3 regions of the Shewanella spartinae genome follow, and region 2 is predicted to be linked to each of the others. Evidence: predicted binding sites of a transcription regulator. Region 2 holds the regulator's gene; each other region holds the start of a gene.

Region 1 (3,279 bases), 1.3 Mb from region 2:
ACTCATATTATCGACCCGCGCAACGGCTACCCGATCGACCATAAGCTTGCCTCGGTGACCGTACTAGCCAAGGAGAGCATGATCGCCGACGGTTACGCCACCGCCATGATGGTGCTGGGCACAGAGGCCTCGCTGGCGCTGGCCGAACGTGAGCATCTGGCCATCATGTTGATCGAGAAGCAAGCGCAAGGTTTCAAGGTCTACTATAGCGATGCCTTTAAGCCCTACGTGGGTTTGTGATAGAATAGCGTCCATCGGTGCGCCGGCCCGCTCAATATAGTGGCTAGGCGCACTCTTAAATGCAGTCTTGCATGTCGGTTGATTAGCTTGTCAACGAGCTAGTCGACTAGTTAGCGAATGGTTAGACACATAAGCGAAACAGCCACTTATGTGTATCTGGAGTCAGTGATGAGCACTTTTTTAGCGGCTTTTGTGGTATTACTACTGTTTTTCGTTCTTATGTCTATCGGCTACCTGGTGAAGCAGAAGGCGGTTGCCGGCAGCTGCGGTGGTCTGGGGGCTCTGGGTATCGAGAAGGCCTGTGACTGTGACGACCCATGCGATAAGCGTAAAGCGAAGATGGCCGAAGAAGAGGCCCGTCGCGAGAAGCTGGCCAAAGATCGTATCATCTAGCCCACGCCTGTGAGGCGTCATTATTAAAGGTCCCATTCGGGGCCTTTTTTTGTTACCCCTGTTTTTCATTACTCTTCTCCGAGACTCCTCTGCTCCTTAGCGCCTTGCGCTTATTCTCGGCCTTAACACGCTGGATTTATTATCTTTAATCGCCTTGGTAATCAAAGCGCGAATGAGAACGATTTTCTTTGATAACTGATTGAAACTTAATGTTTATTTGTAATTGGATGAAAATTGCTCTAGGCTTAAATATTGATTTAGATCAAATCTTACTAAGGAGATCAAATGAAGGGTCATCCGAACGTCATTCGTCAGTTAAACAAGATACTGACCTTCGAATTGACGGCCATCAACCAGTACTTCTTGCACGCACGCATGTACAAAAATTGGGGTCTGGAAGAGCTCAATGAGAAGTGCTACAAGAAGTCGATCAAAGATATGAAGCATGCCGACAAGTTGATCGAGCGGGTGCTGTTTCTCGAAGGCCTGCCTAATCTGCAACAGCTCGAGAAGCTGCGCATAGGTGAGAACCCGGAAGAGATGTTGCAGTGCGACAAGACCATGCTCGAAGAGCAGTTGGTCGAGCTGCGCAGCGTGATCGCCCTGTGTGAGACGGAGCGAGACTATGTGAGCCGCGAGATCCTCGAAGACCTGCTCGAAGATGAGGAGGAGTATCTGGACTGGATCGAGGCGCAGCAAGATCTGATTAAGATGACGGGCATTCAAAATTACCTGCAGTCGCAGATGGAATCTGAATAGGGAGAGAAGCATGAAAGGCAATCAGGAAGTGATCGACACCCTCAACAAGCTGCTCACCGGTGAGTTGTCGGCGATGGATCAATACTTTGTCCACGGCTTGATGTACGAAGACTGGGGGCTTAACGAGCTGCACGAGCGGATCTCCCACGAGTCTGACGACGAGCGCGAACACGCCAAGAAGCTGGTGCAGCGGATTCTGTTCCTCGAGGGCACGCCAGATGTGGCCAGCCGCGAGGCGCTGAATATAGGTAAAGATCCCCAGGAGATGCTGCAGAATGATCTCAACTATGAGTATCAGGTGGCGGCCAACCTACGTGAAGCCATCGCCCTGTGCGAGGAAAAGCAGGATTACGTCTCCCGTGAACTGTTAGAGGTCTTGCTGGAAGAGACAGAGTCTGATCATATGTACTGGCTAGAGAAGCAGCTGGGCCTCATCGACAAGATAGGTCTGCAGAACTACCTCCAGTCTAAAATGTAATAGACTGAGCCGATATAATGCATTAGCCATTCGACGCCACGAAACAGAGACAAAGCCACCTTAGGGTGGCTTTTTGCTGCCTGTCATCTGGCGTCTGGCTGCCGTTCATCGCGAAGTGATTGAATACTGTTTAAATGTACAGTATTCTTGGCGGTGGAGGTATTAAGGTGAAAAAGATTATTCATGTAGACATGGACTGCTTCTTTGCGGCGGTCGAGATGCGTGATTTTCCCGAGCTCAGGGGCAAGCCTATAGCCGTGGGCGGACGCAGCGATCGCCGCGGCGTCATCAGCACCTGTAACTACGAGGCGCGCAAGTTTGGCGTGCGCTCGGCCATGGCCTCCGCCTATGCCCTCAAGCTCTGCCCGGATCTCATCCTGGTGCCCGGACGCATGTCTGTCTACAAGGAGGTGTCGGCGCAGATCCGTGAGGTGTTTGCCCGCTACACTGAGCTGATCGAGCCGCTCTCCCTGGATGAAGCCTATCTGGATGTCAGTGACTGCACCCAACACCAGGGCTCGGCCACGCTGATCGCCGAGGCGATTCGCCGGGAGATCTTCGAGGTGACCGGGCTCACCGCCTCTGCCGGCATCGCGCCGGTGAAGTTTCTGGCCAAGATAGCCTCGGATCTCAATAAGCCCAACGGCCAGTATGTGATCACTCCGCAGATGATCCCCGAGTTTGTGAAGACACTGCCGCTGATTAAGATCCCCGGTGTCGGCAAGGTGACCGCCGCTAAGCTGGAAACCATGGGGCTGATTACCTGCGCCGACGTGCAGGCCTCTAGCCGTCAGAGCCTGATGGAGCGCTTCGGTAAGTTTGGTGGTGTGCTCTATGACAGGGCGCAGGGGATAGACCCCCGCGGCATCTCGCCCCATAGGGAGCGTAAGTCTGTCGGCGTCGAGACCACCCTGGCCAAAGATATCTACACCTATGAGCAGTGCCAGGCGGTGATGCCCCAGCTTATTCAGGAGCTGTCTGGGCGTATCAGTCGCAGCGCCAAGTCGCGTCGTATTCACAAGCAGGTAGTTAAGCTTAAGTTCGATGACTTCAAACAGACCACCATAGAGCAGCGCAGTGACGAGGTCTCGGTGAAGCTGTTTTACGACCTGCTTAAACAGGCGCTGGAGCGCCGCGCGGGTAGAGGCATCCGTCTGCTGGGGGTATCGGTCGGGCTCGAGAGCGAGGCTGTGGGAGCCGGGCTGGATGAGGAGGAGCATGGGGCGCAGATGGATCTCGGGTTTTAGCGTTAACCCTATTAACCCTATTAACCTTATTTGGCTCGTAGCTTGGACGGTTATTGCGCCAGGTTAGATTTTTGAAGCTTTACCCTTCATGGCAATCTAACGCCTGCCCGGCGGGGGTTGTGCAAGCACGCTTTGACACGGTGAGTGAAGCGCAGCTTCGCG
Region 2 (3,279 bases):
TAGTGCTCTCATGAAAGTTTGCCGCAACGGCACCCTTAGAGCGTCTATGGTTGATGATGGCGTAGATCATCACCCCAAAGACGACTAGGCCTATGGCACAACAGATATAGAGAATCGTCATATGAAGGCTAAACACCTTATTGCTGATCTCTGTGACCCCTGATGTCATATTTAGGGGCATATCTGCTGCGAGTATGGTGGGCGTAAATAGCAACGCCAGCAAACAACACAACACTTGCTTCACTAGACTTCTCCTCTGTCAATTGCGAAGGCAACTACAAAGAAGAGCCACACAGTATGTCTCGGCTCTATGCAAACTCTTCAGTTCCCAAAAAAGCAACGATGACTTCAAAGTGCGTCGGTGGTGAATCTCTTGTTCTGCTGGTGGTGACCACGCTTGCACTTACGGCTGAATATATCAGACCAATTTCAGCTTCTATGGGCGAGGTATTACAGGTTCATTTTCGCCGCTCAAGCCGACAACCAAATTGTGCGATATAACAAATAATCGTTGATATCTCTTACTAACTTAATGGCTGTTTAAATATTGATCAAGATCACTTTTATTTTATTTTGCTAAACAAAACAGACACAAAAACGCCCCTTGCGGGGCGTCTGTATGGAAAGGTGGGGCGCGGAATATCAGTGTAGCGAACCGAACAGACTCAAGGTCTGGCCGCTGAGATCCTCTTGGGGAAAAGGGTTGGCAGGTAAGTGACCGTTCGCATCTTCGATCACCACCCCTAGGGCGCGGGTATTCTTGGCAACTATCTGTAGGCGACGACTGTCACGGGCATCCAGGGTTTGTGCCCAGCAGATCACCGCACTGGATGTACCACTTGTGAGGGCTTTTTCCATCGCCCACAGGGTTTCGACCTCATCCTTGGTGTGTACCAAGAGGATGCGATCCATACGCACACCGCCATCGGCCAGCATCTGTTTGTAGCCTATGTTAGGTGGGCTGATCAACACCACCCATTGTCCCTGCTGACTGAGTCTGGCTAGCTCCGGGGTGAGGGCCTGCAGCTCTTGCTTCCCCTGAGTAGAACTTGCCGTAGTCGAGATAGTGTTGCCATCGCCGCGCTTAAGTGAGCTGTCGAGATCGACCCACAGCCCTGGATGGCGTGGCGCCATGCCCATTAGGTTGTTCATTGCCAGTCTCCATTTCGAATAACGCCGACGGCCAGGCCTTCGATGCTCAGGCTCTGGGTGGTGAGGTCCACCACGATAGGGGAATACTCTTCATTTTCGGCATGCAGATAGACGGTTCTGCCACGCCTCTCGAAGCGTTTAACCGTTACATCATCTTCCACGCGCGCCACGACTATCTGGCCGTTTCTTGCCTGTTCGACCTTATGTACCGCGAGTAGATCGCCCTCGAGAATGCCTATATCTTTCATACTGTCACCCCTGACGCGCAGCAGGAAGTCGGCGCTGGGGCGGAACATGCTAGGGTCAACCTGATAGTGTTGCTCCACATGCTCCTGGGCCAGGATGGGCTCACCGGCGGCTACCTGACCTATAAGGGGCAGGCCGAGATCTTCTGGCTCTTCCTCTTGGGTCAGCTTGATGCCACGTGAGGTGCCGGGCATGATTTCGATGCAGCCTTTCTTGGCCAGGGCCTTGAGGTGTTCCTCGGCGGCGTTGGCACTCTTAAAGCCTAAGCGACGCGCAATTTCCGCACGGGTAGGCGGCATGCCCGTGTCGGCAATATTGCGTTTAATCAGATCTAAAATCTCGGCTTGTCTCGGGGTTAAGGGTCTCATGATTAATCCTGTCTTTCCATACAGTACCTGTCAGTATATACAGTATTTTATACAGTGCAAGTATTAACCAGATTTTCTCCCAATCCCATCAAGTGATTAGCGCCTACAGCGTGATTGATTAGCCGAGTTGCGTCTGCTCAAGTGAGAGCAGCAGATGATGATAATCGTCGATGGCCGGGAAGTCGGCAAACTGCTTGTGAGGCTTCTGGCTGTCGGGATTTTTGATCCCCAGCTGGTAGCCGACGCCAGCCTGCTTGGCCGCCTGTAGTATGGGCTCGCTGTCGTCGATAAACAGGCAACGGCTGGGATCCAAGGAGAACTGATTAAACAGGTGACGCCAAAATTGTGGGTGTTCCTTGGGATAGCCGGTGGCGTGACTCGAGAGCATCTCATCGAGTCCCTTAGCCAGCTCTGTATGCTCGAGTTTCAGCGCCAGGCTGTGGGGATGGGCGTTGGTGACCAAGATGCGCCGCTTGCTGTGTCTGGCCAGTGCGGTGAGAAAGGGCATGCTGTCCTGACGCAGCTGGATCCTGTCCACCAGAGTGTGGTGTAAAGCCAGGATGTCCAAATCCAGCTCCTGTTGCCAATATTCAAGGCAATACCACTCCAGGGTGCCGAACACCTTGGCGTAGGCATCCTCCACCAGTTGTTGGGCGTCGGCCTTTGGGATCTGCCTTTGTTCACACAAGGCCTGAGGCACCAGGCTAAGCCAGAAATGGTTGTCGAAATGCAGATCCAACAGGGTGCCGTCCATATCCAGCAGCACGGTATCTATCTTATTCCAGGGAAACATAAAGCGAGTAAAAAAATTCCTTGGTTTGAGTTGTGGATTAGGCCCATCATAGTAAGATTGAGTGGTTAAGCAAACGCCATTTTTATCAGGAAGTTTCATGCCGGACAAAAAGCCGCAGATCCTACATGCCGAAGTTGTTGCCCAGAGCCGTCTGTTTCAGATAGAGCAGGTGCATTTAAAATTTTCGAACCAGGTCGAGCGCCAGTATGAGCGCATGAAGGGCAATGCCCGTGGCGCCGTGATGGTGGTGCCTGTGCATGGCGAGGAGCTATTGCTGGGACGCGAATATGCGGCGGGTACCCACAGCTATGAGCTGGGTTTCCCCAAGGGCCTGGTGGATCCCGGGGAGACCCATGCGGAGGCGGCCAACCGAGAGCTGCAGGAAGAGATAGGTTTTGGTGCGCGTAAGCTGACCCATCTGATGGAGTTGAGCCTGGCGCCAGGCTACTTTGCCAGCAAGATGCAGATCTTCGTCGCCGAAGATCTGTATGAGAGTCGATTGCAGGGTGACGAGCCCGAACCCATAGAGGTGGTACGCTGGCCATTGAGCCAGTGGTCTGAGCTGTTATTAGAAGATGATTTTTCCGAATCTCGAAGCGTTAGCGCCTTGTTTTTGGCACAGAAACATCTAAAACTAAAGTAGTTAAACCGAATTATCATATTAGGCATTGCCAGATGTAGGCTGTTGGAGTTGTGATGAAGCCAGAAGAGTATGTTGAG
Region 3 (3,279 bases), 550 kb from region 2:
AAATACCCTATTCCACACACCCTAGATATCGAGCGGGCGACCGAAGATAAGCTCGCCTGGGTCTATCTGATCAACCTGGGCTTCTATTTCATCCCGCTGTTCTTACAAACTATGCCCACCTGGCACATAGTCGTCAGCCTGCTAGTGCTGGTGCCCTTTATCTACTGCTATTTTTGGGCCCACCGCAGCCCGAGTAAAACCGCCTACCAGCCTATCTTGCTGATCATCGCCCTGGCCTGTCTCATCACGCCTGTTAATATCGGCTCGCTGTCCCTGTTTACCTTTGCCGGTTTCTTTATCGGCTTTAACTACTCTCTGCCCAAGGCCTTCGCCAGCCTTATCGGCTTAGCCGTCATCCTGACGCTGCTAAGCCTAACCCTAGGTATTCACTACTACTTTGCGGTTTATGGCGTCGCCCTGATCACCGGCGTAGGCTTCTTTGGCGTGGCCGAGCGTAAGCGGGTCGAAGCCAAGCGCGCCCAACGGCAGAGTCAGCAGGAGATACGCCAGCTCGCCACCATGTTAGAGCGCGAACGTATCGCCCGGGATCTGCACGACATCATGGGGCACTCGCTCTCCTCGATCTCACTCAAGGCCGAGCTGGCGCGCAAACTATTGGCCAAGGGGCAAGCCGATCAGGCCAGCGCCGAGCTGGCAGAACTGGAAACCATCGCCCGCGACAGCCTCAGCCAGATCCGCCAAACGGTCTCAGGCTACAAACACAAAGGGTTAGACGCCACCCTGACGCACCTGTGCCAGATGCTGAGGGACAAGGGCATGGCCGTCACCCTCTCTGGTGAGCTGCCATCACAGCCACAGGAAGTAGAAACCCAGTTGATCCTCAGCCTGACTGAGCTGTGCAACAATGTTATGCGTCATAGCCAAGGCGATAGCTGTAACATCGACTTGTCGGCAACACCTCAGAGGCTGCGGATCTCGGTCACCGACAATGGTAAGCTGAGGCAGCTCTGCGAAGGCAATGGCCTCACCGGCATACGCGAGCGACTGCGCCCCTTAGGTGGTACACTCAGTATTGGGCTCGAACCAAACCCGAAATTTATCATCGAGTTACCAAATCAGGGATAGAAACAGGATGAAGATATTACTCGCCGAAGATCAAGCCATGGTGAGGGGCGCGCTGGCCGCGCTCCTCACCCTCGAAGGCGACTTTGAGGTGATACAGGCCTGTGACGGCGACCAGGCCCTGAGCCTGCTCAAGCAGCAGAAGTTCGACCTGCTGCTGACCGACATAGAGATGCCAGGCCTCAGTGGCCTGGAGCTGGCTCAATGGTGTCAAAATCAAGCGGCGCCGACTAAGGTCATTATCCTGACCACCTTTGGCCGTGCAGGCTATATCAAGCGTGCCATCGAGGCGGGCGTGGGCGGTTTCTTACTCAAGGACGCGCCCTCCGAGACACTGATCCAGGCAATAAACGCCGTCAGCCGTGGCAAGCGCATCATAGATCCCGAACTGGCCATCATGGCCATCGGCGAACAAGACCCGCTGAACGATAAGGAACGTCGGGCGCTCAGGCTCGCCAGCGAGGGACGCTCCAGCGCGGAGATCGCCGCCACCCTGTTCATCGCCGAAGGCACTGTGCGTAATTATCTCTCCGAGGCCATCGCCAAACTCAATGCCAACAATCGCATCGACGCCGCCCGCATTGCCAAGCAAAAGGGCTGGCTGTGACCTCATTCTATGACCTCAGGCTTTAACCCCAGGCTTCGCCGCCTTGATAGCTAACGCGAGATTGCGTTCATGCCGAACTCTGATAGTATATGTATATATTTACAGTAATAGACTCAGGTTCTGGTTAAATAGAACGCTAAATCAAATGGGTACAAAGCGTGGATAGACTCGATCTCATGGCTGTGACAGAGTTAAAGGGCGTTGCCGCCAAGATGGCGCAGCGGCTGGAGAAACTCGGCATCAATACAGTCCAGGATCTGCTGTTTCACTTGCCGCTACGCTACGAAGACCGCACCCAGATCTATCCCATCGCCGCCCTCTATCCCGGTAGCTATGGCACCATAGAGGGGATCGTACAGTCAACCCAGATCGTCCAGGGGCGCAAGCGTATGCTCACCTGCACGGTGCGTGACGACTCGGGCACCATAACGCTGCGCTTCTTCAACTTCTCCGCCGCCATGCGTAACGGCCTCGAAGAGGGCGAGCGCATTCGTGCCTATGGCGAGGTGCGCCGGGGCAAGCTTCACCGGGAGATCATCCACCCGGAATACAAGATGCTCCACGGCGAGAGCGACTTTAGCCTCAGCGATACCCTGACGCCTATCTACCCGACCACAGAGGGACTCAAGCAGGCCAGCTGGATCCGTTTGACGGATCAGGCCCTGACGCTGCTGGCCCATGGCGCGCTGACCGAACTATTGCCGCCTCAGCTGAGGCCAAATCAGCTCTCATTGGTCGACGCGCTGCAGCTGCTGCACAGACCCCCGAGCGAGGTCAGCCCCTTTGCCCTGGAGCAGGGCACGCATCCGGCGCAGCAGAGGCTGATCCAGGAGGAGCTGCTGGCCCACAACCTGAGCATGTTACAGCTCAGGGCCCGCAGCAATCATGATAAGGCCATCGCGATGCAACCCACCGGGCAGCTACTCAATCCCTTCCTGGCCTCTTTACCCTTTAAGCCCACTGGCGCCCAGCAGCGGGTGGTTGCCGATATCACCCAAGATCTCGACAAGGCGCATCCCATGATGCGTCTGGTGCAGGGCGATGTGGGCTCGGGCAAGACCCTAGTGGCGGCGCTGGCGGCGCTGCAGGCTATCGAGAGCGGCTATCAGGTCGCCATGATGGCACCGACGGAATTGCTCGCCGAGCAGCACGCCAACAACTTCGCCGCCTGGTTCGAACCCCTCGGCCTCACCGTTGGCTGGCTGGCGGGTAAGCTCAAGGGCAAGGCGCGGGCGCAGTCGCTGCAGCAGATTAAGAGCGGCGAGGCCCATATCGTCATCGGCACCCACGCCATCTTTCAGGAGCAGGTCGAGTTCAACCGTCTGGCGCTGATCATCATAGATGAGCAGCACAGGTTCGGGGTGCATCAACGCTTGGTGCTGAGAGAGAAAGGAATTAGCCAGGGCTTCCACCCACATCAGCTGATCATGACGGCAACCCCTATCCCCCGCACTCTGGCGATGACCGCCTATGCGGATCTCGATACCTCCATCATCGACGAGCTGCCGCCGGGGCGCACGCCGGTGACCACGGTTGCCATCTCAGACAATCGCCGCGGTGAGGTGATCGATCGCGTGCGCCAGGCCGCG

The links. Region 2 encodes LexA, which represses DNA repair genes until DNA is damaged. Its sites were predicted from a motif close to TACTGTATNNNNATACAGTA; they were not measured.
Region 1: a site for LexA is predicted at 1,995-2,014, ahead of dinB (DNA polymerase IV). Genes of this name have one in related genera too.
Region 3: a site for LexA is predicted at 1,778-1,797, ahead of recG (ATP-dependent DNA helicase RecG). Genes of this name have one in related genera too.

What each region holds. Positions count from the first base shown of each region.
Region 1 is NZ_CP080418.1:3,452,783-3,456,061, reverse strand. Features, by position in the region: gene K0I31_RS14960 (FAD:protein FMN transferase) at 1-240, shown strand, start outside; gene nqrM ((Na+)-NQR maturation NqrM) at 409-633, shown strand; gene bfr (bacterioferritin) at 919-1,392, shown strand; gene bfr (bacterioferritin) at 1,403-1,870, shown strand; gene dinB (DNA polymerase IV) at 2,038-3,117, shown strand.
Region 2 is NZ_CP080418.1:136,194-139,472, forward strand. Features, by position in the region: gene coxB (cytochrome c oxidase subunit II) at 1-244, opposite strand, end outside; gene K0I31_RS00630 (cell division inhibitor SulA) at 643-1,152, opposite strand; gene lexA (transcriptional repressor LexA) at 1,149-1,766, opposite strand; gene yrfG (GMP/IMP nucleotidase) at 1,885-2,559, opposite strand; gene nudE (ADP compounds hydrolase NudE) at 2,657-3,202, shown strand; gene cysQ (3'(2'),5'-bisphosphate nucleotidase CysQ) at 3,256-3,279, shown strand, end outside.
Region 3 is NZ_CP080418.1:4,201,794-4,205,072, forward strand. Features, by position in the region: gene K0I31_RS18150 (sensor histidine kinase) at 1-1,086, shown strand, start outside; gene K0I31_RS18155 (response regulator transcription factor) at 1,094-1,690, shown strand; gene recG (ATP-dependent DNA helicase RecG) at 1,849-3,279, shown strand, end outside.